DNA from 2 places in the Microbulbifer sp. ABH2_005 genome. Region 2 is predicted to be linked to the other one. Evidence: predicted binding sites of a transcription regulator. Region 2 holds the regulator's gene; the other holds the start of a gene.
What was found. The regulator sigma-54, encoded in region 2, starts transcription at its own class of promoters, with help from an activator protein. The targets are predictions, from matches to a motif close to TGGCACANNNNTTGCNNT.
Positions count from the first base shown of each region.

Region 1: nirB (nitrite reductase large subunit NirB) is a predicted target of sigma-54. The motif match lies at 10,552-10,569, and genes of this name have one in related genera.

Region 1 covers NZ_JBSWWI010000001.1:627,833-642,926, reverse strand. The annotation lists gene ACXAFI_RS02720 (S41 family peptidase) at 1-1,422, opposite strand, end outside; gene pntB (Re/Si-specific NAD(P)(+) transhydrogenase subunit beta) at 1,626-3,017, opposite strand; gene ACXAFI_RS02710 (Re/Si-specific NAD(P)(+) transhydrogenase subunit alpha) at 3,033-4,583, opposite strand; gene ACXAFI_RS02705 (ANTAR domain-containing response regulator) at 5,285-5,872, shown strand; gene ACXAFI_RS02700 (CmpA/NrtA family ABC transporter substrate-binding protein) at 5,910-6,944, shown strand; gene ACXAFI_RS02695 (NarK family nitrate/nitrite MFS transporter) at 7,128-8,591, shown strand; gene ACXAFI_RS02690 (bifunctional protein-serine/threonine kinase/phosphatase) at 8,581-10,359, shown strand; gene nirB (nitrite reductase large subunit NirB) at 10,707-13,244, shown strand; gene nirD (nitrite reductase small subunit NirD) at 13,333-13,764, shown strand; gene ACXAFI_RS02675 (nitrate reductase) at 13,770-15,094, shown strand, end outside.
Region 2 covers NZ_JBSWWI010000001.1:888,193-903,286, reverse strand. The annotation lists gene ACXAFI_RS03905 (hypothetical protein) at 1-633, opposite strand, end outside; gene hisD (histidinol dehydrogenase) at 676-1,983, opposite strand; gene hisG (ATP phosphoribosyltransferase) at 1,998-2,633, opposite strand; gene murA (UDP-N-acetylglucosamine 1-carboxyvinyltransferase) at 2,693-3,955, opposite strand; gene ACXAFI_RS03885 (BolA family protein) at 3,998-4,231, opposite strand; gene ACXAFI_RS03880 (MlaC/ttg2D family ABC transporter substrate-binding protein) at 4,319-4,972, opposite strand; gene ACXAFI_RS03875 (KpsF/GutQ family sugar-phosphate isomerase) at 5,377-6,348, shown strand; gene ACXAFI_RS03870 (KdsC family phosphatase) at 6,411-6,950, shown strand; gene lptC (LPS export ABC transporter periplasmic protein LptC) at 6,950-7,516, shown strand; gene lptA (lipopolysaccharide transport periplasmic protein LptA) at 7,503-8,060, shown strand; gene lptB (LPS export ABC transporter ATP-binding protein) at 8,147-8,872, shown strand; gene ACXAFI_RS03850 (RNA polymerase factor sigma-54) at 9,066-10,523, shown strand; gene hpf (ribosome hibernation-promoting factor, HPF/YfiA family) at 10,705-10,995, shown strand; gene ptsN (PTS IIA-like nitrogen regulatory protein PtsN) at 10,999-11,460, shown strand; gene rapZ (RNase adapter RapZ) at 11,592-12,452, shown strand; gene ACXAFI_RS03830 (HPr family phosphocarrier protein) at 12,473-12,742, shown strand; gene mgtE (magnesium transporter) at 12,850-14,217, shown strand; gene yjgA (ribosome biogenesis factor YjgA) at 14,282-14,791, shown strand; gene msrB (peptide-methionine (R)-S-oxide reductase MsrB) at 14,953-15,094, opposite strand, start outside.

The sequences.
Region 1 (15,094 bases), 260 kb from region 2:
CAAATCAGCTTCTGTGCCGTAGGTGCCATTTGGTACAAAGCCATCAGAATAATCGCCAAATCCTTTGGCATTTACACCAGAAAACTGAATTGTGAAATAAGTAGTACCGCAATTATCCAGTGGATAAAAACCATAGGGCTTACCGCAAGTTGTTTCACCAATCTGAATAACCTCTACATCTATTCCACGCAAACCATTAATAATAGCTTCACTGGCCGAGCAAGTATTTTCACTGGTCAAAACAAATACGCGTGGAAGATTTAGTGTAGGTAGAGAAAATCCTTTCAAAGACTCATCTATAAGGCCGAGAGCAGAAGTATGGAACGGAGTTGGATCAATTGGCTCACCCGTAATTGGATTTGTTTCTGGGTGCTTGTCATTGAACTCAGCTCGTTCGAAGGGCTGGCCAATTGAAGCTGAACCAGCAATCATATAAGCCAACTCCGCAGCGATATCCAAATAGCCACCACCGTTGTAGCGTAAATCCAGCACCAAATCTTCAACTGCAGCAGATTCCAGCTGGGTAACGGCATTAATTAGTTCCGCCTCTGCTGTTGCAATATGATCATTGAAAAGCATATAGCCAACTTTACGACCAGAGTCTGTCACCTCAGCTTTTACATACTGAACAGGGTCAGATTTCACTGCCGAGGCAACAAGAGTAACTTTTTCAATGGTAGATGAGCCCAATGGCCTAATTTCAAAGGTGTGGGATTCACCTTCATTCTCAGGCCACATGCCATAGTTTAAAGTGTCTACATCTTCGCCATTGGCCAAGTCGACACCATCCACGCTGATTACCTCAGCACCTCTGGTAATAATACCCGGCAGATTTCCTCCATCTTCTTCATCCAGATAGGCAACTACCGCTTTTCGCGGCGGCTTACTCGACAGAAGCGCCCATTGCAGGCCATAGCCAACGTATACTCCAGACTCAGTTTGTGAAAGCCACTCATTAGTCGGGACTGTGTAGTGAAAACGGTCCTTATCCTGGCCGGAAGGTGTTTTCGCAAAGGTTTTTAGCTCATCAAAATAAGCCAATGAGTCATCAAAGCTTGCTGGGTTCTTATCTGTGATTTCATCGTACCAAAGATAGATCTCATTACTCATTGAGCGAAGCCAGTTGTTCTCATCTTCTCGCGTCCCTAGCTGATCGATATATTCATAACCGGTTGCTGGGTCAGTACCAGTTCTTGGAGAAACACATCTGCCAATAAAAGTTGAGGATAAAAGGAAATTATTCTCTACCCAATTACCTCCAACTGGAGACGGCTTCTCGGTATCACCGGAGCCGCCATCCGCATTCGCGCTTTCAGGCGTATCACCGTTACTGCCACCGCCACCGCCACCGCATGCAGCCAAGCTGAACACACTAAGCGCAATCAATCCCCGAAGGACAAGCTCACGAAAATGGGTCCCCATCCCCCAACTCCTTTAATTTTATTAAAAACTGTAAAGGCCGGGAGATTATCACTATTGACAAAGGCGAGCGACAGTCAATTAAGCTTGAAAAGAATTATACCTACCGAAAAATAAACGGGCCTGGAGTGTTTAATGCCAATCTGGCACCAACGCCCCAAGCCCGAACGAAGCTACCTGACAATTCATTGTCAGGTATTGTTTAATCAGTCGCACACTTTACCAAGTACACCCTGCAAACTATCTTTGGCATCGCCAAATAGCATACGCGCGTTCTCCTTATAGAAAAGGGGGTTTGCCACACCCGCATAACCGGAAGCCATGGAACGTTTAAGCACCACTACTCTACGCGCTTTCCAAACCTCCAATACTGGCATTCCGGCAATTGGCGAGCCCGGCTTTTCTACGGCATCGGGGTTAACCGTGTCATTGGCTCCGATCACCAGTACCAGGTCTGTACTGGGAAAGTCGGGATTGATTTCATCCATCTCCAGAACAATGTCGTAAGGCACATTGGCTTCGGCTAACAAGACATTCATATGGCCTGGCAGCCGTCCCGCAACAGGATGGATACCAAAACGCACCGTTTTACCCATACCGCGCAGGCGATCGGTCAAGTCACTGACCGCTTGTTGGGCATGGGCAACAGCCATTCCGAATCCAGGCACAATGATAATACTATCCGCAGCCTTGAGATCATCGGCCAGCTCCTGCTGGTCAATAGCAATAGCCTCACCATCAACTTCCTCATCGGAGACCTCTCCACCGTCGGAGCCAAAACCACCGAGAATCACGCTAACAAATGACCGGTTCATGCCACGACACATGATATAGCTAAGGATCGCACCAGAAGAACCGACCAGTGCACCCACGACAATAAGCAGATCGTTACCCAGCATAAACCCGGTTGCCGCCGCGGCCCATCCTGAGTAGCTATTTAACATGGAAATAACCACCGGCATATCGGCACCGCCAATTGCAGCCACCAGGTGAATGCCGAGCAATAACGCAATAGCTGTCATTACTAACAAATTGAGAACCGTGTCCGCATTTACTTGCGCAGGCACAAAGAGCACACCCAATACAATACAGGCCAAAATAGCAATCAGGTTGAGCCAGTGGCGGGCCGGCAACATCAGCGGCTTACCGGAAACCAGTCCCTGCAACTTACAGAAAGCGACTAAAGAACCCGTTAACGTAATGGCCCCAATAAAAACGCCGAGGTAAATTTCGGTGCTGTGTACAACATGCGCTGAGCCATGCAAATTCACTCGGGGATCAAGAAATCCACCCCAACCAATGAGTACTGCAGCCAAGCCCACGAAGCTATGCAGCAGTGCCACCATTTGAGGCATCTGGGTCATAGCCACGCGTTTCGCCAAGGATAGGCCTATTACAGCACCAACCACCATAGCAATGATGACCATCCAATAGGCACCGGAGGTAATACCGGCAATGGTAGCAATTATGGCAACCGCCATACCGACCATGCCGTAGATATTTCCACGTCGCGCAGTTTCATGGCTGGACAAACCGCCCAGACTCAAAATAAACATTACTGCGGAAAAAAGATAAGCCATTGCAATCATACCGTTCATCACTTATCTCCTTTCTTACCGGCGAAACATTTTCAGCATTCGGTAGGTAACAAAAAAACCACCGAATATATTAATACTGGCTACAAGAACTCCTACAAAGGCGAGCAAGGTAACAAGCCCCGAGCCAGTAGCCCCCAACTGCAACAGCGCCCCAACGACCACAATCCCTGAAATTGCATTCGTAACACTCATTAAGGGTGTATGCAGGGCATGGGTGACATTCCAAATCACCTGCCAACCAATGAAGATAGCCAATACAAAAACCGTAAAGTGAGAAACAAAATCTGGCGGAGCCACTCGACCTAGCCACAATAGCAAAACAGCAGCGATTGCCCAGAAAACAAAAATTGACAGCGGCGACTTGCGCTTATCTTTCTTTTCTTCAACTTTAACCCTGGCTTCTTCAGCCGCTTTAGGTGATTTCTTAGGCTGAGCAGAAACTTTGGGAGCGGGGGGTGGCCAGGTAACTTCTCCAGACTTCACCACAGTCGCCCCACGAATAACTTCATCGTCAAAATTCAGGTCTATTTCACCGTCCTTTTCTGGAGTCAGCTCGCTGAGTAAATGAGCAAGGTTGGTAGAGTACAATCTTGAAGATTGTGTGGCCGCACGACTGGGTAAATTGGTATAGCCGATGATTGTCACATCACTGTGCGCAGTTTTTTGGTGGGGCACAGTGTAATCACAATTACCCCCCATTTCCGCCGCCAGGTCTACCACCACAGAGCCCGGTGCCATACTATCGACCATATCGGCAAGCCATAGTTTTGGCGCAGGCTTACCGGGTATAAGTGCCGTAGTAATAACAATATCGACTTCCTTGGCCTGCTCACGGAACAGAGCCATTTCAGCATCAATAAATTCCTGGGACATTTCCTTGGCATAACCGCCAGAACCGGAACCCTCTTCCTCTACCTCTACAGTGAGGAACTCAGCTCCCATGGATTCAACCTGTTCCCGCACCTCGGCACGGGTATCGAATGCCCGCACAATGGCACCCATACTTTTGGCCGTACCTATCGCCGAGAGTCCAGCGACACCGGCTCCGATAACAAGTACTTTGGCTGGTGGAATCTTTCCTGCCGCGGTGATCTGCCCAGTAAAAAATCGGCCAAAATTATGTGCGGCTTCGATAACGGCACGATAGCCAGCAATATTAGCCATGGAGCTGAGCGCATCCATTTTCTGGGCACGGGAAATTCTGGGGATGGATTCAACTGCAAGCGCGTTAATATTGTTTTCAGCAAGCTTTTGCAGGAGCTCGGCATTTTGTGCCGGCTTTAAAAAGGCGATCAGCGTTGCTCCTTTAGGAATCAATGCCAACTCTTCATCCGTGGGTGACTGTACTTTTAGAACAACATCCGCCCCCTCAAAGCAAGTCGCCATGTCTTCACGAATCTCAGCTCCAGCTTGCCGATAAGAATCATCATTGAAACTAGCCCTGTCACCAGCCCCTGCCTGCACAACAACAGAAAAACCCAAATCAAGTAAACGTTTAACGCTATCTGGAGTTGCCGCAACACGCGCCTCCCCCTCTGCGGTCTCTCTAGGTATGGCTATTATCACCGCCGTGCCCCTCATAGTTAATATTATGAATTTACAACTACATCTACCTCAAAAAGGTCTGGGTTGCCCAATTTATAAACAGGCCGAGTGTAAACGCCGAAAAGAGGGATTGAAAGAGAAGACACCTAATAGCCACAATTGGTGAAATTTATAAGGCTAACGATCCTGTTTCAAATGAAACCACAATTCATATACGTCGAAAGGTTACAACAGCAACAGGAAATCGCTAAAAAAATGGAGAGAATCTCATTTAGCCGCAGATTATTGGATACCCAATATCAAATTTTAAAGATTAATGTTTTTCAATATTAAAATTCTTACTCTTACCTCACCTCCCTTAGCTAAATAGACCTCGCAGTGAGATTGCCATAACAAAATTTGACACAAAAATAGGACCATCCAACTTTAACAGTCAAAATTTAGTGTGAAATATTTTTTCCATAGGCCCCCAAAGTTTTTTCGAAATAGAATTTCTACAGGATTTTCTACTAATCAATAACTCAAAGCCTCTATAAATTTCGCACTTGTACTAAAGATCCAATAGTCGCAAAATAGCGCGGCAAGAAACAATTTGGAACTCTCGCACACTTCATGGAACTAGAAGAATTTATTTTATTTGATCCCTATCGCACTTTTGGCACAAATTTTGATTAACTCTTGATAAATAGTATCAAGCCCTTGAACGAGTGCCATATCAAGCCGTGTCAAACATTAGCCCCGCAATCATGTTGGTTGACGACAACCACGAGCGTGCTCATTCGGTCCGTGAGCGTTTACAAGCTGCCGGATACACAATTGTTGCGCAAATAAGTAGCGCAGAAGGGCTTCTTTTCCAAGTGGAAAAGTATCGACCCGACATTGTACTAATCGATATCGAATCTCCCGATAGAGATATTTTAGAGAGTCTCGCTGTAGTTAATCGCGAAGCCCCTACACCGGTCGCTATGTTCTCCAGTCACAATAGTGCGGACTTTATTAGTCGCGCGGTCGAGTCTGGCGTGAGCGCTTATATGGCTGAAGGGATGACACCGGAGCGCGTTGCACCGGCGATAGAAATTGCCATGGCTCAGTTCAAGAGCTTCCAGCAACTGCGCCAATCTCTTGAGAGGACCCAACAGCAACTCAGCGACAGAAAAACCATTGAGCGAGCCAAGGGACTATTAATGGCAAAGAAAAATCTCACAGAGAAAGATGCCCACAAGATTTTGCGCAATCTTGCTATGAGTAGTAATGCAACCATGTGCGCAGTAGCCGAGCAACTTATCCACTATTTCCAAAGCGAGCATTGAATCACCGATGTCTTCTTTACTATGCCCGGAAAAAAAATTGATCAAACTGCTGTATCTGCGACTCACCGACAGTGCCCCTCTAATAGTCGCTCAGGAGAAAGGGTACTTTCACCGATTTGGTCTAGAAGTGCAGCTGCAAAGGGAGACTTCCTGGGCAACCCTGCGTGACAAATTGATTGCTCGCAAGGCCGACGCAGCAGCCATGCTGGCCCCAATGCCATTAACCTTGTCGCAAGCCTTGCCTGGCTGCAAAGAACGGTTCATCAGTGGTTTGATACTCAGCTGCAATGGCAACGCTATAACTCTTTCGGAAGACCTCTATCAACGCCTGCAACACTACACATCCCAAGAAACTCAACTCGATATTGCCTCAGCGTTAAAAGCTTACCTGCAAAAGAATACGGGGACTGCACCAACAAGACTCGCTACGGTGTATCCATTCTCCAGTCACACCTTACAATTGCGTCATTGGTTACAGGCTGCAGGTATCAACCCCGATCAGGATTTACAACTTATTGTCCTTCCCCCCGAGCAAATGCTAGAGAACCTCCACAGAGGAGTGATTGATGGTTATTGCGTTGGAGAGCCATGGAATAGTCTCGCGGCCTACAAAGGAACCGGTGTAATAGCCACCGCCTGCAATACCCTACTACCAGCAATGCCGGAAAAGGTATTGGCAGTCACTCAAAGTTGGCATGAAGCCAATCCAGCCAGTCATTTGGCGCTTCGCGCCGCATTGCTACAAGCTTGCTCATGGTTGTCCGCCCGGGAAAACCGCCACGAAGCAGCTGGAATACTCTCGCAAAGGCATTATCTGGATTTACCAAAATCAGTATTACAAGGTTCCCTCAATGACCAAATCCTCTACCGTCGGAGCTCTGACATCATAGCTAATCCGGGCTGGCATTTGTTCGCTCATACGGATAATGACAACGGTCACCCCAATGAAGCAAAAGCCCAGCAATTGATAGAAATGTGCAGCGACTTTAGCGAGACCGACTCAGCGAACAATCAGAACTTTAGATCGGACCTCTACCGTCAGACTCTGGATTATCTCTGCACTAAAAAATAATGGCACATTAATTGAATGGAAATATATCGATGGTGCAATGTCCTGCCGCAAGGCGCATACGCACAGTCAATCCCTCTTTCACCAAAGATACCGGGCAATGAAGTCCATTGACTGCGACCCAAAAAAGGGCGCGGCGGTGGGCTTTTTTTGTGCCTGCGGAGTTTGCAAATAAAGGAAATGCACATGTCCAGTGAATCCCTCAATCTTTTTTCTTTTCGAGGAAAGATAAAAATCCTACACCTAACCTGGGTAGCTTTCTTCATTACGTTTTTTGCCTGGTTTAACCATGCCCCATTATTGATGGCTATATCAGAGAGCCTGTCACTCACGCCCGATCAGGTAAAAACGCTTCTTATTTTAAATGTCGCCCTAACCATTCCCGCACGTATTGTGATCGGAATGCTCACCGATAAGTACGGCCCAAGGCTCACTTACTCCCTGCTGCTTGCAATCGGCAGTGTTCCCTGCTTTATCTTTGCCTTAGCGGAAAACTTTACCCAGGCAGCAATTGGGCGCTTTCTGCTCGGTTTCATTGGTGCGGGCTTTGTTGTCGGCATACGCATGGTTTCGGAGTGGTTCCCCGCTCGCCAGCTGGGTACCGCTGAAGGCATTTATGGGGGCTGGGGTAATTTCGGATCGGCCGCTGCCGCTATGAGCCTGCCCACCATCGCACTGTTTTTTGGTGGCGATAATGGCTGGCGCTATGCGATTGGTATCACTGGGGTTATTGCACTGGTCTACAGTGTGATTTACTACTTCTCCGTGACCGATACACCCAAGGGTTCCACATATTTCAAGCCGAAAAAAATTGGAGCAATGGAGGTCACCAGTTCAGGAGACTTCGCCCTGTTACTGATTATGAAGGTACCAATGTATGCAGCCCTGGCATTGTTAACCTGGAAACTTTCAAGTGGTGTCGGTTTAATCTCTAGCCTCGCTGCAGCCTTGATTTATTGTGGGCTCGGCTTACTTTACCTGCTGGATGCGCGCAAGACATTTAGTATCAACCGCGAAGTTTTCACTAATCCCCCAGCTCCTGTACACCGCTACAAATTCAAGCAAGTGGCCGTACTCAATTTACTCTACTTCGCCACTTTTGGTTCCGAACTGGCCGTGGTCTCTATGTTGCCACTGTTTTTCTCTGAGACCTTTACCCTGGACCCAGTAAAAGCGGGCTTGCTTGCCTCCGCCTATGCATTTATGAATCTGATGTCCCGTCCAGCGGGTGGCTTGATTAGTGATCGCTGGGGACGGAAGCCCACCCTGCTGGTACTCACTGCGGGCTTGGCATTGGGTTACTTCACTATGAGCTTAATCGATGCCGAATGGCCACTCTACCTGGCCGTTGCCGCTGCCATGGCGTGCTCTTTCTTTGTGCAGGCCGGTGAAGGGGCGGTATTTGCTGTAGTCCCCCTAATTAAGCGACGCCTTACCGGGCAGATCGCAGGTATGACGGGTGCTTATGGCAATGTAGGTGCAGTGTTTTATCTCACCGTGTTGAGTTTGGTTTCCTACCAAACATTTTTTATGGTTATCGGCATCACTGCACTTCTCGGCTTTGTCGCACTGTTATTATTAGAGGAACCCGAGGGGCAAATGGCCGAGGTACATCCCGATGGCAGTGTATCAATGATTGATGTCGCCTGATAAAGAGCAGCACGTAAAATCTTCAGAAGAGGTACAGAACCTCTCTGAAGTATCTGAGAATTTGCAGAACAAAAAAATAGGTGCCTTGCAAATTTTCAGTGCCACCTGTGCCGGCCAACGCCGGCACAACGACGATGCCTGTGCAGTGCGGCTACCAAAGGGGATAGAATTCAAGCGCTATGGTGCGCTCGCCGCTGTTGCCGATGGTGTCGCCAGCGCTGAGGCTGGCGGGGAGGCCGCTCGCGCAGCCATCAATGGTTTTTTCTCCGATTATTACAGCACCCCGGAAACCTGGTCTACCCGCCACGCAGTAGCGCGGGTTCTCCACTCCCTCAATAGCTGGCTATATCGGCAAAGCGGAGGCAGTGTAGAAATTCAGCGTGGCTGGCTCACCACTTTCTCTGCCATTATTATTAAAGGTACCAGCGCCCATTTAGTGCATGTTGGGGATACACGCATCTACCGTCTGCGCGACGGCAAACTTGAGTGTCTCAGCCGCGATCATAGCCACCAACTGTCTCCTGGGCGCACTTTTCTCAGCCGGGCACTAGGTATGGATGTCCACATCGATGTGGACTATCGCTGTGAAGCGCTACTACCCGATGATATTTATTTGCTGAGTAGCGATGGGATACACGATTTCTTGCCCGAAACCTCTATCCAGGAAAGACTCGCTAATTTTGACAGGACCACACCGCAACAGCTGGTTGATGCGGCCCTGAAGGCTGGCTCAAGCGATAATCTGAGTGCAGTCGCTGCCAGGGTCAATCGCCTGAACCTCCCCCAGTGCGACGAACTGGCAATGCACGGCCAGAAGCTGCCCTTTGCCCCGGATTTAAATCCCGGTCAAAAACTCGATGGCTTCCTTATTCTGCAAGAACTTTATGCCAGCAAGCGCAGTCACCTGTATTTGGCCCAGGATCTTGAATCCGGTGCACTTCGTGCTCTTAAAACCCCGTCAGTAAATTACTGCGATGACCCGCATTATATCGAGCGCTTTATCGCCGAGGAGTGGACTGGCCGGCGAATCAATCACCCAGGGATTATCAAGTTATATCCCCCAAGGGCAGAGCGCGCTTGCCTTTACCATATCCTCGAATATGTCGAGGGACAGACCTTACGACAGTGGATGCAACTTAATTCCCAGCCGCAAATATCCCAGGTACGGGAGCTGCTGGCGCAGCTGGTAAGTGCCTTGCGCAGCCTGCAACGCCTGGAAATTGTGCATGGAGATCTGAAGCCAGAGAACATCATGATGCGCAGCCATGGGCGTCTGGTCATCATTGATCTGGGAGGGGTTGATGGGCCCGGTCTCCGTGAGCAATTGCATTTCTCAGAAACTGGTGCTCCAGGCAGTAAAAATTATGCGGCTCCCGAATTCTTTTTTGGGGATAGTGCCAGCCACCGTTCAGATATCTTTTCCCTTGGGGTCATCGCCTATGAATTACTTACAGGAAAATACCCTTATCCCGAGCGCCTGGGCAACTTGCACTATCAACTCAAAAGTTATCAACAAATGCGTTATATGAAAGTGTATACGCACCGTAAGGATATTCCCCATTGGGTGGATGGCGCCCTGCAAAAAGCCTGCGCTGCCGACCCCAGACAACGCTACGACAGCCTGTCGGAATTCATTCAAGATTTACAGCACCCCAACCCGGCCTTCAAACCACCCAATAGCCGCCCACTACTGGAAAGGAACCCTGTTTTATTCTGGCAACTGATAGCACTCATCCTGCTGCTTTCTCATCTCCTGTATATTTTCTAATAGCCCATCAGCGGATCTCAGTTTTACCTACCAGCAGCCCGAAAATAAATTCTCCACACCTCCAATATTCCACAGAATTTCATTAAGCACTAATACAGAGCAGAAAATTAGTTTTTCGCACCAACTTGTCGCAAGGTGTCGCAAAAATTGTGGACAATAGGCACAGATTGGCGCCATTCCAGGGCTCAATATTGGCACGGAGATTGAATACATTAAATGACCAACAAAATTCTCCCCCAATTCGAGGCAACGGCGCCTGTACTCTTCGGCAGAAGAGGAGGCGCCCCTGCCATATCAAGCGCTTCCCCTCCTGCCGAAAAAATTGACTTCAGATGGCAGGAATAGCAATGAAGGTAAAGAAAGAAAAGCAAAAGCTGGTTGTGATTGGTAACGGCATGGTCGGGCACCACTTTCTTGAACAGCTGGTAGAAAAAAATAAAAACATCGGTTTTGAAGTCACCGTCTTTTGTGCGGAAGCCAGGCCCGCTTATGACCGCGTACATTTGTCCGATTATTTCTCCGGGTGCAGCGCTGAAGATTTGGCCATGGGCCATATCGAGCAGTACCATGAATGGGGCTTCGAGCTAGAACTCAATAACCCCGTTATTGCCATTGATCGCGAAAAGCAAACCGTTACCGCCCAGAATGGAAACTTATATACATACGATCAGCTAGTACTCGCCACCGGCTCCTATCCTTTTGTACCCCCCATCCCAGGACACCAGCACGAGCGCTGCTTTGTCTACCGTACCCTCGAAGATCTGGATGCTATCCGCACAGCCGCATCTACAGCGCAAAGTGGTGTTGTTGTCGGTGGTGGCCTACTCGGTCTGGAAGCGGCAAATGCTTTAAAGGCCCTTGGACTCGAAGCCCATGTGGTGGAGTTCGCGCCGGGACTTATGGCCACTCAGCTCGACGAGGGCGGCTCCGATTTGCTGCGCAAAAAAATCGAAGCTCTCGGTGTAAAGGTACACACCAGTAGGGCCACTGAACTTATTGCAGAAGTTGATGGCCGCTTGCGCATGCAGTTTAAAGGAGGAGATGAACTGCTTACCGATATGATTGTCTTCTCCGCGGGAATTCGCCCTCAGGATGCGCTGGCAAAATCTTCGGGACTGCAGGTTGGCGAACGTGGTGGGATAGTCATCGATAACTGCTGTCGCACATCAGACCCTAAGATTTTTGCTATTGGAGAGTGCGCACTCTATGAAGGGCGGATCTTTGGTCTGGTAGCTCCGGGCTACAGCATGGCACGCACCGCCGTCGCACAACTTACCGGTGCAGAGATATTTTTTAATGGTGCCGATATGAGCACCAAATTAAAGCTGCTCGGTGTTCAGGTCGGTTCTATTGGCGATGCCCACGGGCGCAGTGAAGGTGCGGCCGCAATTACTTTTGTAGATGAGCAAGGTGGCCTTTACAAACGTATGATAACCGATGCCAAAGGCCAGAAACTGCTCGGGGCAGTGCTGGTGGGTGATACCGGGGATTACGATACTCTACTGCAATATCACCTTAATGATATTGAGCTGCCCGAGCACCCTGAGCAACTTATCCTTCCCTCAGTTGATGGAGCAGGATCTCCTCTCGGTGCCTCGGCTTTACCTGCCAGTGCCACCGTATGTTCCTGTTATAACGTGAGTAAGGGACAGATTATCGATGTGGTACACGGTGGCTGTCATACCCTAGCTGAAGTCAAGGATGTAACCAAGGCCTCCACCGGCTGTGGTGGTTGTGCGGCACTGCTAAAAAATATTGTCGATATTGAGTTAGCGGCACTAGGTATGGAGGTAAACAATCACCTCTGTGCGCATTTCCCCTATAGCCGCCAAGAGCTCTTCCATATTATTCAGGTTGGGGAAATTAAAACCTTTGATGACCTCCTCGATAAACATGGCAGCGGCCAGGGCTGTGAGGTGTGCAAACCCACCGCAGCTTCCATCTTCGCTTCTCTGTGGAATGAACATATTCTGGAACAGGCCCACGTTGGCCTGCAGGATACCAATGACACTTTTATGGCGAATATGCAGAAAAATGGCAGCTACTCTGTAGTACCGCGTATTCCCGGTGGCGAAATCACACCAGAAAAACTCATTGTGATTGGTGATGTTGCCAAACGCTATGACCTCTACACCAAAATTACCGGTGGCCAGCGTATTGATCTTTTTGGTGCTCGCCTCGAGCAGCTACCAGAGATTTGGCGAGAACTGGTTGATGCGGGATTCGAAACCGGCCATGCCTATGGAAAGTCTCTGCGTACTGTTAAGTCTTGTGTAGGCAGTACCTGGTGCCGCTTCGGGGTGCAGGACAGTGTTTCTATGGCCCTGCGCGTGGAAAACCGCTACAAGGGATTGCGCTCGCCCCACAAAATCAAGATGGCCGTATCTGGCTGTACCCGCGAGTGCGCCGAAGCGCAGAGTAAGGATGTGGGAGTTATCGCCACAGAAAAAGGGTGGAACCTATTTGTCGCCGGTAACGGCGGCATGCGCCCACGACACGCTGACCTATTCGCCACTGATCTGGATGACGAAACCCTCATTCGATATATCGATCGCTTCCTGATGTTCTATGTGCGCACCGCCGATAAATTGCAGCGCACCTCGGTCTGGCTGGAAAGCCTTGATGGTGGGCTCGACTATCTACGTGAAGTCATTGTCGATGACAAATTGGGAATCTGTGCCGAACTTGAAGCGCAAATGTCGCGCGTGGTTGATAGCTATCAATGCGAATGGAAGTCCGCCATTAACGACCCGGAAAAGCTGAAGCGTTTTCGTCAGTTTGTTAATAGCAGCGAGGGTGATGACAAAATTGTTTTTGTTAAGGAACGCGGTCAACCCCGCCCGGCGACCACCGAGGAAATATTGGAAGCTGCAGAGTCTGCCTAGTGGCGTATTCCAAAAAGTACTTCCATTTGAATGAACAAGAATTAATTTCAATTTCTGATTTTTTTCACAATCCCGTAAGGAAATTGTTATGTATCAAGCCAGCGCCAAACCAGATCCATTTAATTCTATTGCCATAACCCGCCCCCAATGGCTGCCAATCTGTCGACGCTCAGATCTGGTCAGCAATTCCGGGGTGTGCGCCCTTTGGGGCGATACCTCCTCAGAAAAAGCTGGCAACACGGTTAGATCTGAGAAGAAAAAAGGTATCGCCCTATTTTTTTTACCCGGGCAGGATCGACAGCTTTATGCCGTTGACAACTGGGATCCGATCGCACAAGCTGGGGTTATTTCGCGGGGAATAATTGCGGAGCTGGAGGGTGAATTAACTATTGCTTCACCACTTTATAAACACCATTTTCGCCTTGAAGATGGTGTTTGTATGGAAGACGCTAATATCCAGCTCGCCACTTACCCTTTGGCATTTAATGGAAATACCGTTTATATCGGTTGCAATAAGTAAGAATAATGGCAGTAAAGGAATACCTGAGCACACAGCGCTCCTGCACCACTTGTCCCTATTGCGGGGTAGGCTGCGGAGTAACAATTAACAAGGAAGAGCGGCAAAATACCTCTGTGATTTCCGTCACAGGTGATAAACAGCATCCCTCTAATTTTGGCCGACTGTGTGTAAAAGGTTCTGCCCTAGGGGAAACGCTCGGTGATCATGGGCGGCTCTTACGGCCGCACCTGCATGGCGAAGCCTGTGATTGGGATACTGCCATGTCTTATGTCGCCAGCGAATTCGCCCGCAATATCCGCGAATATGGCCCTGACTCCGTAGCTTTTTACCTTTCTGGGCAGCTGCTGACCGAAGATTATTATGTTGCCAATAAATTAATGAAGGGTTTTATTGGTAGCGCAAATATTGATACCAACTCGCGTCTTTGCATGTCCTCAGCCGTAGCAGGATATAAGCGCGCCCTAGGCGCGGATGCCGTGCCCTGTTGCTATGGAGATCTGGAAGAAGCGGACCTCATTGTTTTAATTGGCTCCAATGCCGCCTGGACCCACCCGATTCTGTTCCAGCGTATGCAGGCGGGCAAGGCCAAGCTGGTGGTGGTTGATCCGCGGGCGAGTGCTACCAGCGAGATGGCCGATCTGCACCTGGCAATAACTCCCGGCAGCGATGCCGCACTGTTTAATGGGCTGCTTAATTTCCTTGCTCAACACAACCGCCTCAATCATCACTATATCCAACAACATACTCAGGGTTTTGAGCAGGCACTGGAAGCCGCCCAGCACTGGTCCCTACAGCAAACCGCACTGAGTTGTGGAGTGCCAGCAGAAAAGTTACTGGCTTTCTTTCGCTTGTTTGCTGAAACAGAAAAAACACTCAGCTTCTATTCCCAAGGTATTAACCAATCCAGTAGTGGCACAGACAAAAATAACGCAATCCTCAACTGTCACTTGGCAACAGGGCGCATAGGCAAGGCTGGGGCGGGGCCATTCTCAATTACTGGCCAGCCCAATGCTATGGGCGGGCGCGAAGTGGGCGGTCTGGCCAATATGCTCGCCGCCCATATGGAATTTAAAGACAGTGATATAGACCGGGTGCAGCGCTTCTGGAATGCACCCAATATGGCACTGAATCCCGGATTAAAAGCCGTGGATATGTTCCGCGCAGTGGAAAGTGGGCAGATCAAAGCAATCTGGATTATGGCCACGAATCCCGCCGTGAGTATGCCGGAAGCGGAGCGTGTGACTGAAGCTCTGCGTAAATGTCCGCTAGTGATTGTTTCCGATTGTATCGCCGATACCGACACCGCCCGCTGTGCCGATGTACTGCTGCC
Region 2 (15,094 bases):
CAAATTAAGAGTCGTGTGGTAATCACTCGCTCCAATTGACTGATAGAGATATTCCGGCTCCATTGCCCTATCGCCCTGTAGCTGCGAAATTAACTGGGATGCCACCACCTTGGCTAAATCTCGCTTCGCATTGACAGGAGAACTCAACAGACTGATTGTTGTTGTGAATGGAAATTCCAGTTGGTAGCGCTTTAAGGGCAGGCCATGCCAAGTCAGGATTGCATCTACATGGATGTCCCGGGTAGTTCGCACAGGAGCCAGCATCATGGTGGCCCCAGCAATCACTGCCTCACCGATATCCTCTATACCCTCTTCGGAATATCCAGCTGAGCTTACCAATAATTGATAGGGAACATCGTCATTGCCGAAATGCACAGAATTAAAGACGGTGGAGGCCTCCAACTCGTTAAACAATTCCGTGTAATCCACTACATCGTATTGGCAGTGTTTAAGTAAAGAGCTTTCAGAATAGTCATTACAGCGCCGTTCAAAATCCTCTTCAGGCATCTTGGCAAAGAGAGATAAAGAGGGAAGACTTTGCTCCGCATTAGCATACTCTGCCACGTTATTTTCATCAGTTGTCACACAACCAAACAACGACAGGACGGCCAAACACAGAAATAGTTTACGCATGATGTACCTTACTGGTGCCAGATACCGCAACAAGGTGAACGCTTACTTCTTGACCCGAAAGGCGGCAGATCGAGCATGGGCTTCCAACCCCTCACCCCGTGCGAGAGTGGCAGCCACACGACCGAGCTGATCGGCACCTTGCGGAGAACAAAAAATAATCGAACTGCGCTTCTGAAAATCGTAAACACCCAAGGGCGAAGAGAATCGCGCTGTACCACTGGTAGGTAATACATGATTGGGACCAGCACAATAGTCCCCCAGAGCTTCTGCAGTATAGCGGCCCAGGAAAATCGCACCGGCATGGCGAATTTTCGGCAGTAGAGATTCCGGATTCGCTACGGAAACTTCCAAATGCTCGGGAGCAATGCGGTTGGAAATTTTCAGCGCCTGCTCAAGGGAATCCACCAGGATCAGAGCACCGCGATCGAGAAGAGATTTGGCCGCTATTGATGCGCGAGGCAATTCTGCCAGCTGACGTTGCAGAGATGACTCCACCGCATCGAGAAATTCAGAATCGGGGCACAACAGTATGGATTGTGCCTGTTCGTCATGTTCGGCCTGGGACAACAAATCCATTGCGATCCAGTCCGGATCGGTAGCGCCATCACAAATAACCAAAATTTCCGAAGGTCCAGCAATCATATCGATCGCCACATGGCCAAAGACCGAGCGCTTAGCGCTAGCCACATAAATATTGCCGGGACCGACTATCTTATCTACCGGAGCAATTGTCTCGGTGCCATAGGCCAGCGCAGCCACGGCTTGTGCGCCACCGATGGTGAGTACTCGATCCACCCCGGCAATAGCCGCTGCGGCCAATACCAAATCACTGATCTCACCCTCAGGAGCCGGAACCACCATCGTCACTAAATCCACACCAGCAACCTTGGCCGGTATAGCATTCATTAACACAGAAGACGGGTAACTGGCTTTGCCACCAGGCACGTAAATGCCAACGCGTTCCATCGGGGTAATCTGTTGGCCGAGTACCGTGCCATCTGCCTCGGTATAACGCCAGGACTCCTGCTTTTGATGCTCGTGATACTCGCGCACGCGCTGGGCGGATATTTCCAGGGCTTCGCGTTCTTCTGAGCCGATACGTCTAAGGGCCTCACCCAGTACCTGCGGCGTTAACAAAAAGTCTTCTGCCTGAGTAAGATGACGACGGTCAAAGCGATTGGTGTATTCGATAACCGCAGCATCACCGCGAGTGCGCACCTGCTGCAGGATCTCAGCAACCGTTGCCTCAACCTGCTCATTGGCGACTGCCTCCCAGGCGAGCAGTTGCTTTAGTTGCACATCAAAATTTGTGTCAGTGGCATTCAGCCGGCGAATAACCTTGCGAGTCATAACTTCAAAATCTTCTAGTTTTGCGCGACAGCCGCCGACAATTTTTCGATCAGCTCACTAATGGGCTGATACTTCATCTTCATTGCAGCCTTATTGACGATCAAACGACTACTGATATGTGCAATCATTTCGCGAGCCTCCAGGCCATTAGCCTTTAAGGTATTACCGCTATCGACAATATCCACAATCTCATCGGCCAGATCCATCAGTGGGGCTAGCTCCATGGCGCCATACAACTTAATAATGTCTGCCTGCCTTCCCTGAGCTGCATAATGGCGCTTGGCACTCTCGACAAATTTCGTCGCCACTTTGATCCGCCCTGTTGGCAGGGCAGCCCCCTTCACTCCCGCAGTCATCAAGCGGCAGCGCGCGATACCCAAATCCAGGGGCTCATAGATGCCATCGGCGCGATGCTCCAGCAGAGTATCTTTGCCGGCAACGCCCATATCCGCGGCGCCATGCTGCACGTAAGTAGGAACATCAACACCGCGCAGGAGGAGCAGGCGCACCCCCTCGCAGTTGGTAGGGAAGATCAACTTACGACTTTTCCCCAGGTCTTCGAGTGGTTCCAGGCCCGCCGCCGCAAGTAAGGGTAGGGTTTCTTGCAGAATGCGCCCCTTGGTCAGGGCGATAGTGATTTGCATAGTCATTATTAAAGCCGGCTTATTTTCGAGGGCCGCCCTTGGCAAAAGGCGGCCGCCTCAATTTGCTAACCAGGCACTCGGCGAATATTCGCCCCCAGTTGCTGTAATTTTTCCTCGATACACTCATAACCCCGGTCGATATGATAAATACGGTCGACCGTGGTGGTACCTTCAGCCACCATTCCCGCAATCACCAAACTTGCCGAAGCGCGTAAATCCGAAGCCATCACGGGTGCCCCTTTAAGCTTTTCGACACCGGTGACAAACGCCGTATTGCCCTCAAGAGTGATATCCGCGCCCATACGATTCAACTCGTGTACTTGTATCAGGCGATTCTCAAAAATGGTCTCCACCACTGCAGCCTTGCCCTCGGCGACGGCATTCATAGCGGTAAACTGCGACTGCATATCAGTGGGAAACGCCGGATACGGTGCGGTACGGAAGCTGACCGCCTTAGGGCGATTGCCCTTCATATCCAACTCAATCCAGTCGTCACCGCAGCTCAGATGCGCCCCCGCCTCTTCAAACTTTAACAGTACTGCATCGAGGATATCCGCGCGCGTGTGTAGAAGGCGAACCTTGCCGCGAGCTGCAGCCGCCGCTGCGAGGAAAGTACCGGTTTCGATACGATCCGGCATAACACTGAAGGTGCATGGAGCCAGCTTGGGAACACCGTGAATACGCATGGTGTCAGTGCCAACACCTTCTATCTGAGCACCCATGGCAATCAGGAATTCCGCCAGATCGACGATCTCGGGTTCGCGCGCTGCGTTGTGTAATACCGTGGTGCCTTCGGCTAAGACCGCAGCCATCAGTAGGTTTTCCGTACCGCCTACAGTGACCTTCTCCATAACGATATTGGCGCCTTTTAGGCGGCCGTTAGAGCGGGCCCGGATAAAGCCACCATCAATCGTTATTTCGGCGCCCATCGCCTCTAACCCTTTCAGGTGGATATCCACCGGGCGACTGCCGATAGCGCAGCCACCGGGGAAAGAGACATTGGCTACACCGTGGCGGGCCAGCAGCGGGCCCAACACCAAAATCGAGGCGCGCATGGTTTTTACCAGCTCGTAGGGCGCCGTCAGATCGTTGACCGAACGGGGGTCTATTTCTACACCCAGCTTCTCATCAACCGTGATATCACACCCCATACAGCGCAGCAGGGTAATCATCGTAGTGATGTCATTAAGGTGTGGCAGGTTGTGAATATGCACCGGACCATCAGCCAAAAGTGCAGCGGCCAAAATTGGCAGTGCAGAATTCTTTGCACCAGAGATTCGCAGGGTGCCGGAAATTGGACTACCACCCTCTATTATTAACTTATCCATTCGGTCTCATATTTCGGGGGTCGCCTGGATACAGGCGACAGGTTATCGACTGGCTTCTTCTGGAGTAAGGGTCTGCATTTGCACGGCATGCAAGGTGCCGTCAGCAATTTTGTCGTTTAGCGCGGCATAAACCAGCTGCTGCTTTTTTAAGCGGCTCAGACCTTCGAAGGCACTACTCACCACAGTTACCATCAGGTGACTACCTTCAAAGGCGACATCGACATTACTCTCGGGGATATGACCCTCAATGAGGGCTTTGATTTCATCTGGTTGCATAGGAGGGATTTGCGTTAGTTGAAAAACAGCACGCAAGTGTACTTGAATCGAGGAGGGTGCGCAGCTGCGCACCCTGAAGTTCGCCGACTAGCTCACTTTATCGGCAACATCCTGCCCAGCGGACCAGTTGGAGATTACCTTATCGATATCCCCGTAGGACTGCATAGACTGGGAAAACTGGCTGCGGAAAGTTTTACCTAAATTAACACCATTCAAGATAACGTTGATCAGTTTCCACTCACCTGCACGGTTGCGCACCAGGGTGTAGGAGACTTTGGTGATACCTTCCTTGCTGCGCACTTCCTGCAAAACGTTAACCCGGTTACCGCTGGGTAAAGTCCCAGGGTTTACCACTTTCACATCGAGGTCGCCAAAATTCGCCACACCGCGGGCAAATGTTGCCACCAGATCCCGACGGAAAGTGCTGGCAAAGCGGGAGCGTTGGGTCGCGGTAGCCTGCTTGGCATAACGCCCCATAACACCGCGCGCAATAAAGTCAAAATCCACCACTGGGGTCAACACGCCCTCAACGGCGTTGTAGTACCTCTGCGGGTCAGAGTTGGCATATTGGGCATTTGAGCGAATAACACCCAGCAGCTTTTGGGAAACCCCCTCAATCATTACATAAGGGTTTTGATCGGCATTCGCAGCGGGGACCACAGCAGACACCAATGCTGCGCAAAGTACAAATCTTAGCCATCGGGAAAACCCGTACCGACCAATCCAAAATGATGTATTCACAAATACTCTCCAATTAGCAAATCATTCCTTGGACGCACACAGCGTAAATAAGTGCCATGACGAGACTGCTGGCATTTCTCCCCAGAAGTGGGGATTTGTCGTTCATCCGCTGAGTGACATAGCTGACAGCAGCGGCGGCAGACTATACCATGACCGCGCCCGGTGGTGTGGCAGTGTACGAGCGTGTCATTTGGCACTTCGGCTAGCGCCTGTGTTCCGACATACCTGTTACCTATTAGGAGTAGGCGCTCGTATCTCGTATATAGATTAGCACGACAATCACACCTGCTGCCGCGGCAAACACAAAGCAGGACGCCGGCATCCTGCTGGGCGAAGAAAGCCAGCAAAAATATCTTATAAAATCAGAAGTTATTTAATTAGAAGTCAGTTACCAGAGGCACCCAATGACCCAGGATTTGATATTGCAGGCTGGGCGACGCACCGTTCGTATGGAAACGGAAGCTGTCGCCGCACTGGAACAAAGGATCAACGGCAACTTCCAGCGCGCCTGTGAGATGATCCTGCAATGTCCCGGCCGCACCATCGTAACGGGTATGGGCAAATCGGGGCATATCGGGAGAAAAATAGCGGCAACCCTCGCCAGCACTGGCACCCCGAGTTTCTTTGTACACCCCGGAGAAGCGAGCCACGGCGATTTAGGGATGATTACCCGGGACGATCTGGTAATCGCTATCTCCAACTCGGGCTCTTCCGCAGAGGTACTCACTTTACTGCCGCTGCTAAAACGCCTGAGCATCCCCATGATCAGCATGACAGGCAAGACTGACTCGCCCCTGGCACAGGCAGCAGAAGTCAATCTGGATATTTCAGTCCAAACTGAGGCCTGCCCTCTTAACCTAGCGCCAACCTCCTCAACCACCGTCACTCTGGTCATGGGCGACGCACTGGCGGTAGCCCTACTTGAAGCAAGGGGCTTCACCGCCGAAGACTTTGCCTTCTCCCACCCAGGCGGAGCCCTTGGCCGACGTCTATTGCTAAAAGTAGAAGATGTCATGCATGCCGGGGAAGAGCTGCCCCAGGTCCAGCCAGACACTCTGCTGTCCAAAGCCCTACTGGAGATGACCAGCAAAGGGTTTGGTATGACCACCATTGTCGATCCAAAGGGAGAACTACTTGGTGTATTTACCGACGGTGACTTGCGCCGCGTGATCGACCACAAGATCGAGCTGGACAAGGCCACTATGGATCAAGTGATGAGCCGCCGCCCTAAAACGGTATCCGCCGAGACCCTGGCGGCAGAAGCACTGCGTATCATGGAAGATTACAAAATCACCGCACTCGTCGTAGAGGATGAAGCGCACTTCCCCGTAGGCGTATTGCATATGCACGATATACTGCGCGCCGGCGTAATCTGAGATAATCAAAAGATTTGCGGGGCAAAATGCCGCACCGCAAACAGCAAGTAAGGATAACTCTGGTGGTTTCAGAAAAAGAAATAAACGCGGCTCTGCAGAAAGTGCGCTGGCTGGTATTGGATGTAGATGGCGTCCTCACCGACGGCAAACTCTATTTTGACAACAATGGCAATGAGCTGAAAACCTTTAACACCCTCGACGGACACGGCATTAAGATGCTGCAAAACTCCGGGGTTCGCGTAGCCATTATCACAGGACGGCGCAGCTCCGTGGTGGAGCGCCGCGCTCACGACTTGGGTATCAATAAGCTGATTCAGGGGCGCGAAGATAAATTTACCGCGCTGCAGGAACTTTTGGCCGAGGAACCCTGCCGCTTAGAAGATATCGCCTACATTGGCGATGATTATCCGGATCTCCTGGTGATGACCCGCATCGGATGCCCCATAGCTCCTCCCAATGCCGCAGCCCCCGTCAGGGAGCGCGCTCTGTGGGTAACCCGAGCTCGCGGCGGAGAAGGCGCTGTGCGCGAAGCCTGTGATCGAATCATGCAGGCGCAGGGAACCTTTGACTCGGCTCTCGCCCCCTATATTGGAGAGCAATAATGCGCACCTGGCTGCCGCTGCTATTAGTAGTATCGCTAATCAGTGTTGGCCTGTGGCTTTCGGAAAGCCCGCCCGATCAGCTGCTGGGGATACGACCGACCCCCCAGCAGCATGACAAGGCCGCAGAACTGATCATCCGAAATGCCAAGACACGGCACTTCAATGAGGAAGGAAATCTCGCCTACCGGGTAGATGCGGATCAGATTACCTACTACCAGTTTAAACGTCGTGACCGGGCAGACCTGGCGGAACCCCGCATGCTCTTTTACCAGGATGACCAGCCGAAGTGGCGTACCGAGTCTCGGAAAGGGGTCGCTTACAATCGCGGTGAACGAGTAGTCTTGGATGGCGATGTCGTAATTGATGAACTACCCGCCCCCGGCGGTATCAAACTGGAAACATCGAGCATTACGATTCTGCCCGCGAAGGAATTCGCCGAGACAGACAAAGTTGTTACTATTAGCTCTGGCCCTAACCGCACAACGGGTAGGGGTATGCGCGCTTACCTGAATGAAGACCGGATGGAAATCCTATCCGACGTAAAGAGCATCTATGACACTGACTAAATACCGCCACCTGCTAAGAATCTCCGCTATTACCGCACTAGCGCTCATAGCTTCAACGGCTGTTGCACTGCCAGAAGATCGCCAACAGCGGATCAATATCAGTTCTGATGCAATGAATGCCGGCCTCAACAATAACTTGGTGGTATATAGCAACAATGTTGTTATCACTCAGGGTTCGCTGAAAATTCAGGCTGACCGCGTCGAGGTTTACTTCACTCCAGAAAAAGAAATCAGTCGCGTGATAGCCGTAGGCAAGCCCGCGCATTTCCAACAAAAGATTCTTCAGGGCGAAAATCCCGTCAAAGCTAGAGCCCAACGTATTGTTTACCAGGTGAGCTCTGAGGAACTGCAGCTCACAGGCAAGGCCCACGTTGACCGTGAGGGCAATACACTGGCCGCAGAAAAAATTGACTACGATCTCTCTACCGAACAAATGAGTGCCAAAGGGCAAACCGGTAAGGGGCGCGTAGAAATGACATGGAAGCCCGAGAAAAAAGAGAACACGCAAGGCGCCAGTGATAACCAGGAGCAGCAAACCCCCTAATTCTCACTCAGGCACTAAGCAACAGATATTATTTGCACCGGCGGGCATCACTCTGCCCGCGGCATGGATAGATTTCGGTACACACTATGCCAACGCTCAAAGCGTTACACCTCGCGAAACAGTATAAAAAAAGAAAAGTTGTCCAGGATGTCACCGTCAGTGTTTCCAGCGGGCAGGTTGTCGGGCTTCTAGGCCCTAATGGCGCCGGTAAAACCACCTGTTTTTATATGATTGCCGGGCTGGTTCAGGCCGATGCAGGTAGGGTGATGATCGACGATGAAGATATTACCCGACTGTCTATGCACGGGCGCGCACGCAAAGGCATCGGCTATCTTCCCCAGGAAGCCTCCGTATTTCGCCGCCTGAGCGTAAAAGACAATATTCTCGCCATCCTAGAAACCCGCAAAGACCTCTCACGAGCCGAGCGACAGCAACAGGCTCAAGCCCTGCTTGAGGAATTTAACATTACTCATATTGAGCAGAGCTTGGGCATGGCACTCTCTGGGGGGGAACGCCGCAGAGTGGAAATTGCCCGCGCCCTGGCCACCAATCCCAGTTTTGTCCTGTTAGACGAACCTTTTGCCGGCGTGGACCCCATATCGGTAAACGATATCAAAGAAATCATCCGCCACCTGCGGGATCGAGATATCGGAGTACTCATTACCGACCACAATGTGCGCGAGACCCTCGATATTTGCGAGACCGCCTACATTGTCAGCGAGGGCCACATCATCGCTGAAGGCACACCAGAAGATGTTCTTGCCAACCAGCAGGTTCGAGAAGTTTATTTAGGACATGAATTTACCATTTAAGATGAAGCGGCAATCCCCATCCTTAAATTCTTCAATTTGAGCTTAATTGCTCATGCTTCAGCCACTTCGAGCCTAACATTTATCACCGGGTCGGCACGTTTATTGCTTGTAATAAATTAGAGGGAGGGGTAGTCTGCGCCATCTTAGGACAAATTGATCTAAACACTGTCTTATCGGCCAGCGGCTCTCCACTATGAAGCAGTCACTCCAGCTCAAGCTCGGCACACAACTGACTATGACTCCCCAGTTGCAACAGGCGATCCGCCTTCTGCAACTGTCTACCCTCGACCTTCAGCAGGAGGTCCAGGCGGCGTTAGATAGCAATCCAATGCTGGAGGCGGATAGCGAGGAACAACCCTCAAAGCTGGAGAATGGCCAATCTCTGGCTGAGCACGAGTCAGAGCGGGTGCAGGACCATACTTCACAAGCGGCTGAGGAACGAGAGCTTGCTGAGGGGGACTGGGACCAGGCAATTCCCGACGAGCTTCCTGTCGACTCCCGATGGGATGATATCTACACCAGTCACAGCGGGAACCCAGAGCTGGATACCTCCAGCTACGAACGCAACTCCACCTCTGTCGACTTACAAGGCCACCTGCGCTGGCAGCTGAACCTGACGCCTTTATCCGAGCAGGATAAGTGGATCGGTGAAAACCTGATTGACAGCATAAGTCCCAGCGGCCTCCTGGGCACCTCGTTAGAGGAGGTTGCCTCCTCTTTAGCTGTAGATGAAGATGAAGTACTGGCAGTCTTAAAGACCATCCAACAGTTCGAGCCTGCCGGCTGTGGGGCTCGGGACCTAAAAGAATGCCTGCAATTACAACTGCAACAGTTACCGCCAACCACCCCCTGGCTCGACCAAGCGCAAAGCATCATTGAAAAACACTTAGACTTGCTCGGCAAAAGAGATTTTCGCCAGCTGAGTCGGCGCACACGCCTTAACGAGGCCCAGCTCGGCGAGGCCATTCGCCTCATCCAGACGCTAAACCCGAATCCGGGAGAGAGCTTTGGCGGGCAGGAGCCGGACTATGTGATCCCGGATATCATCGTTTCCCGCAAGGCCCTGCGCTGGCAAGTGGAATTGAATGCAGAGATCACTCCTAAGATTCGAATCAACAACCACTATGCCTCAATGGTTAAGCGTGCGGACAACTCGAGAGATAACAACTTTTTGCGCGACCACCTGCAAGAAGCTCGCTGGTTTATGAAGAGTCTGCAGAGCCGCCACGAGACCCTGCTAAAAGTCGCCAATTGTATTGTCGAAAAGCAGCAAGGCTTTTTTGAGGAAGGACCAGAAGCCATGCGCCCCATGGTGCTGGCAGACGTTGCCGAGTCCATTGGCATGCACGAGTCCACCATCTCCCGGGTAACCACCCAAAAGTACATGCTCACACCCCGTGGAGTGTTCGAACTCAAGTATTTCTTTTCAAGTCACGTGAGTACAGACTCCGGTGAGGATGCCTCCTCAACCGCCATTCGCGCCCTGATCAAAAAGCTGATTGATTCGGAAACACCGCGCAAGCCGCTATCCGACAATAAAATTACCCAGGAACTAGACCAGCAGGGCATCAAAGTAGCCCGCCGCACAGTAGCCAAGTATCGCGAATCAATGGGTATCCCCTCCTCCAGTGAAAGGAAGCGCCTAGTTTAATTTGCCCTTACCGGGCACGACCAAAAAGGCGGAGCAAGTCATAACCTGGCGCCAGTAGCGACGTCTTCACAACCGAACTCCAAACTTTGAGTGTATCCTTCCATTCTGGGCCACTTCCTAGTAGGGTTGCGACCCGAAAGGAGGCTCGCCGTATTGTGATGCACCTGGTAAGGAGAAATCCATGCAGATCAACATTAGTGGTCACCACGTCGACGTTAGCTCACCAATGCGCAACTACTGTGAGAACAAGCTGGAAAAGCTCTCAAGGCATTATGACAACATAACCAACGCGCAAGTTATTCTATCTGTAGATAAATTGATCCAGAAAGCTGAAGCCCGAGTACATATCAATGGTCACGACCTCTGTGCGGGTTCGGAAGACAAAGACATGTACGCAGCCATCGATGCGCTTACAGATAAGTTGGACCGCCAACTGAAAAAACACAAAGAGAAGTTGCAGAACCACCGCTAAATTATGACACTGGAAGCTTTACTTTCTCCCCGCCTGAGTCTTTGCCACCTGGCGGGGAGCAGCAAAAAGAAATTGCTGCTCAATATTGCCCAAGCCATTGCCGAACAATATCCACAGCATGACTCCGACACAACATTCAATCAATTGATCGCTCGAGAGCGCCTGGGTTCGACGGGTATTGGCGAGGGGGTAGCCATACCTCACTGCCGCCTTCCTGGCTGTGAGCAACCTATAGGCGTGCTTTGCACAATCGAACCCGCCATAGATTTCGACGCTATCGATAGACAACCTGTCGACTTACTCTTTGTCTTACTCGTCCCTGAAGATTCAGAACAACAACATCTGGACACACTGGCAGAAATCGCTGCGCTTTTTTCCAACAGCCAAGTCCGGGATAAGTTGAGAAAAGCCGACAGTAGTGATGAGCTCTACGCCCTAGCCATAGATTCTGCCGCAGCAGCCTGATTCTGGTTTTGTACTTTTATTCTGGTAACAACTGAGATTCTACTGAGTCGCTCCTTAAATTACCGTTAGGAATAAAAACACCATTTCTCAAGCGATTAAATGGTATAAAGAGCTAAAAAGAGGGGGTCCCCATGCGCTTGGTCATTATCAGCGGCCGCTCCGGCTCCGGTAAAAGCTCCGCACTACAATTGCTCGAAGATGTGGGCTTTAACTGCATTGACAACCTACCGATCAGCCTGCTGCCCGAACTAATTAAGCGGGCCGAGCAACAAACCCCAAAGGGAGACACTCCCCTAGCCTTGGGAATAGACGCACGCAACCTCTGGCAGGATATCAAGCAGGCTCCACGTGTCATAGAAGCCTTGCGCAGCACAGGTGTCCAGTGTGACATTATCTACCTGGATGCCCGTGAACCCGTCCTCGTTCAGCGCTTCAGCGAGACTCGCCGAAAACACCCCCTCAGCAATGACTGCACCCACTTACTCGAGGCCTTAAAACAAGAAAGGGAATTGCTGACACCGATCTCAGCCATGGCGGATATGGTGATCGATACCAGTAGCCTCGGCCTACATGAGTTGCGAGAGCTAATTAAAAGCCGAGTGGTGGGCGAACACTCAGAGGGAATGGCAATCCTTTTTCAGTCGTTCGGCTTTAAATACGGCGTTCCCGTGGATGCCGACTTGATGTTCGACTTGCGCTGCCTGCCAAATCCCTATTGGGAACCCAGTCTGAGAAAAAAAACCGGATTGGACCCCGAAGTAGCCGAGTTTTTACGCTCCCATCCAAAAACCAACAAAATGGAAGCGGACATCACAGGCTTTTTAGAAAACTGGCTGCCCTCCTTCCAAGAGAGCAACCGCAGCTATACCTGCATTTCCATTGGCTGTACCGGAGGAAGGCACCGCTCGGTATATATGGTTGAGCAACTAGCCCGTACTTTTCTGCATAAATTTGGCAATATTCAAGTCCGTCACCGCGAACAACAGAGATAGTCGAAACACCGCAAGCCCCTATGCAAAAGCAGCGTCTCATCATCATTAACAAACTCGGGCTACACGCCCGCGCAGCCAGTAAATTTGCCCAGACTTCTGCCCGCTTTTCTTCAAATATCAAAGTGAACTGCGGAGACAGATCCGTGGACGGTAAAAGCGTGATGGCGCTCATGTTGCTCGCCGCCGGCCAGGGTACTGAACTGGAGCTGGAGGTGGAGGGCCGTGATGAGAGCGACGCACTCGATGCCATCTGCACCCTGGTCTCTGAGCGCTTCGGCGAAGCCGAGTAGTTTGCAAAGGCAACCGGCAGTGGATAGAGTCCGCCATGGTATCAAAACGCCACGACCTTTCTGTGGCCTCTGCCCCCCTAATCACCGCTGAGCAGTAAGGATTTATCGTGTCCAGCCCACCCCAAGCCGAAATCAAGTTCCGCGCGCAAAACCAGCTCAGTGAGTTGTTCGCCGCTCTCGATAGTGGTACCGGGCAGGAAGTCCGGCGCATGCTCAAGACCCTTACACCCCAGAGCATTGCGCAACTGTTGGAAAGCTCACCTCCGCGTATCCGCCAGGTTCTGTGGAATCTGATCGACCGGGATGTCGAGGGTGAGGTTCTGCAAGAGCTGACCGATGAAGTGCGCAGCCAGATCCTCGACACCATGGATACTGAGGAGATGGTAGAGATCATGGAGGGGCTGGACGCGGACGATATCGCCGATATCCTCCAGCAGCTCCCCGAGCGTGTCGTCTCGGAAGTCCTCTCGGCAATGAGCGAAACAGACCGCCTGCGGGTGGAAAGTGTTCTCGCTTACGATGAGAACACCGCTGGCGGCCTGATGGACACCGATACCATATCGGTGCGGCCCAACCTGAGCCTGGATGTAGTACTGCGTTACCTGCGCCGTCATGAACAGCTGCCGGAGTCCACAGACAGCTTGTTTGTGGTCAATCGCCAGGGCCAATATATCGGTCTACTTCCGCTTTCCAAGCTTCTCACTACAGACCCATCCGTCACAGTTCGCGAGGTGGTCAATACCGATGTGGAACCGATACCCGCAGATATGCGCGATACCGAAGTCGCCCGGTTGTTTGAAAAGTATGACTGGATCACCGCACCGGTAGTGGATGAGGACAACCGCCTACTGGGCCGTATCACTATCGACGATATCGTCGACGTCATCCGCGAGGGTGCCGATCACTCTCTAATGAGCATGGCGGGTCTCGATGAAGAAGAGGATACTTTTGCCCCGGTTAGACGCACTGCCCGTAGACGCGCTCTATGGCTCGGTATCAACCTACTTACCGCCCTGCTAGCCTCCTGGGTCATCAGCCTGTTTCAGAATACGCTAGATAAAGTCGTTGCCCTTGCCGTTTTAATGCCCATCGTCGCAAGTATGGGCGGGGTGGCTGGCAGCCAAACACTCACCGTAGTGATCAGGGGTATGGCGCTGGGGCAGATTGGCAAGAGCAACCTCAGTTGGCTACTCTCGCGGGAACTCGGATCAGCAGCTCTAAACGCCCTACTTTGGTCCCTGGTGATGGGGCTGATCGCCGCGCTATGGTTTGACGACATTACCATTGCTGTCATCATTGTTGCCGCAATGGTCATTAATTTGATCGTAGCGGCGATGGCAGGGGCAATCTTGCCGGTTGTATTGCGGGCAATACGAATCGATCCGGCACTGGCCGGTAGCGTCGCACTGACAACCGTTACCGATGTGGTGGGGTTCATGTCCTTCCTGGGCCTCGCCACCTGGCATTTTGGCTGAGAGGCAATACACTGCCTGCTCAAACAGAACCGGGGCAGCCCGGAACCTATACACGGAACTCCAGATGTACGAATACGACGATGAAGACCTGCCTAAGAGTAAGACGCAGGTAAAGCAGGAAATGCACGAGCTGCAGGCCCTGGGCAAGCAATTGACCGAGCTATCCAAAACCCAGCTCGCTGAAGTGCCCATTGATGAGGATATGCGCGAGGCGATTGATACCCTGGGACGAATCAAGTCTAACGAGGCGCGCCGCCGTCAAATGCAATATATCGGTAAACTGATGCGCAGTGCTGACCACGAAGCCATTGAAGCCGTACTGAATAAATTCAAAGAGCGAGATCAGCAACACCTACGCTTTGACAAGATGGCAGAAGACTGGCGCGGGCGCTTACTCGAAGAGGGCAACAGTGCCCAAGAAGCTTTCTTTGATCAGTACCCCCAGGTAGACCACCAACAACTTCGTCAACTGGTGCGTGATTCCCTGCGCGAGATCAAAAATAGCAAGCCCCCCAGCAATCAGCGCAAGCTGTTCCGCTATTTGCGGGACTTTTTTATTCAGTCTTCACAGTAACCCAGCATCACTCTTGCACCGCTCGGGCGGCCTGGCACCGCCCAAAAATCTTTATATTGCAACATTGGCTAATGCTAAAACCAATCTAGCAACCGATAAGCGTTGCTAAAAAAGTTCCATTCTTTTTAACCGCCGTTTCAATTGGCTACAAGCCCAGTTGGTTACTGTTCACGCCCCTTTGCAGGTTCAAAGTCCAGGGCCAGAGAATTCAGACAGTACCTCAAGTTTGTCGGAGGGGGGCCGTCCTTAAAAACATGCCCCAGGTGCTCACCGCATTTCGATAATACTTCTGTACGCCTAAGC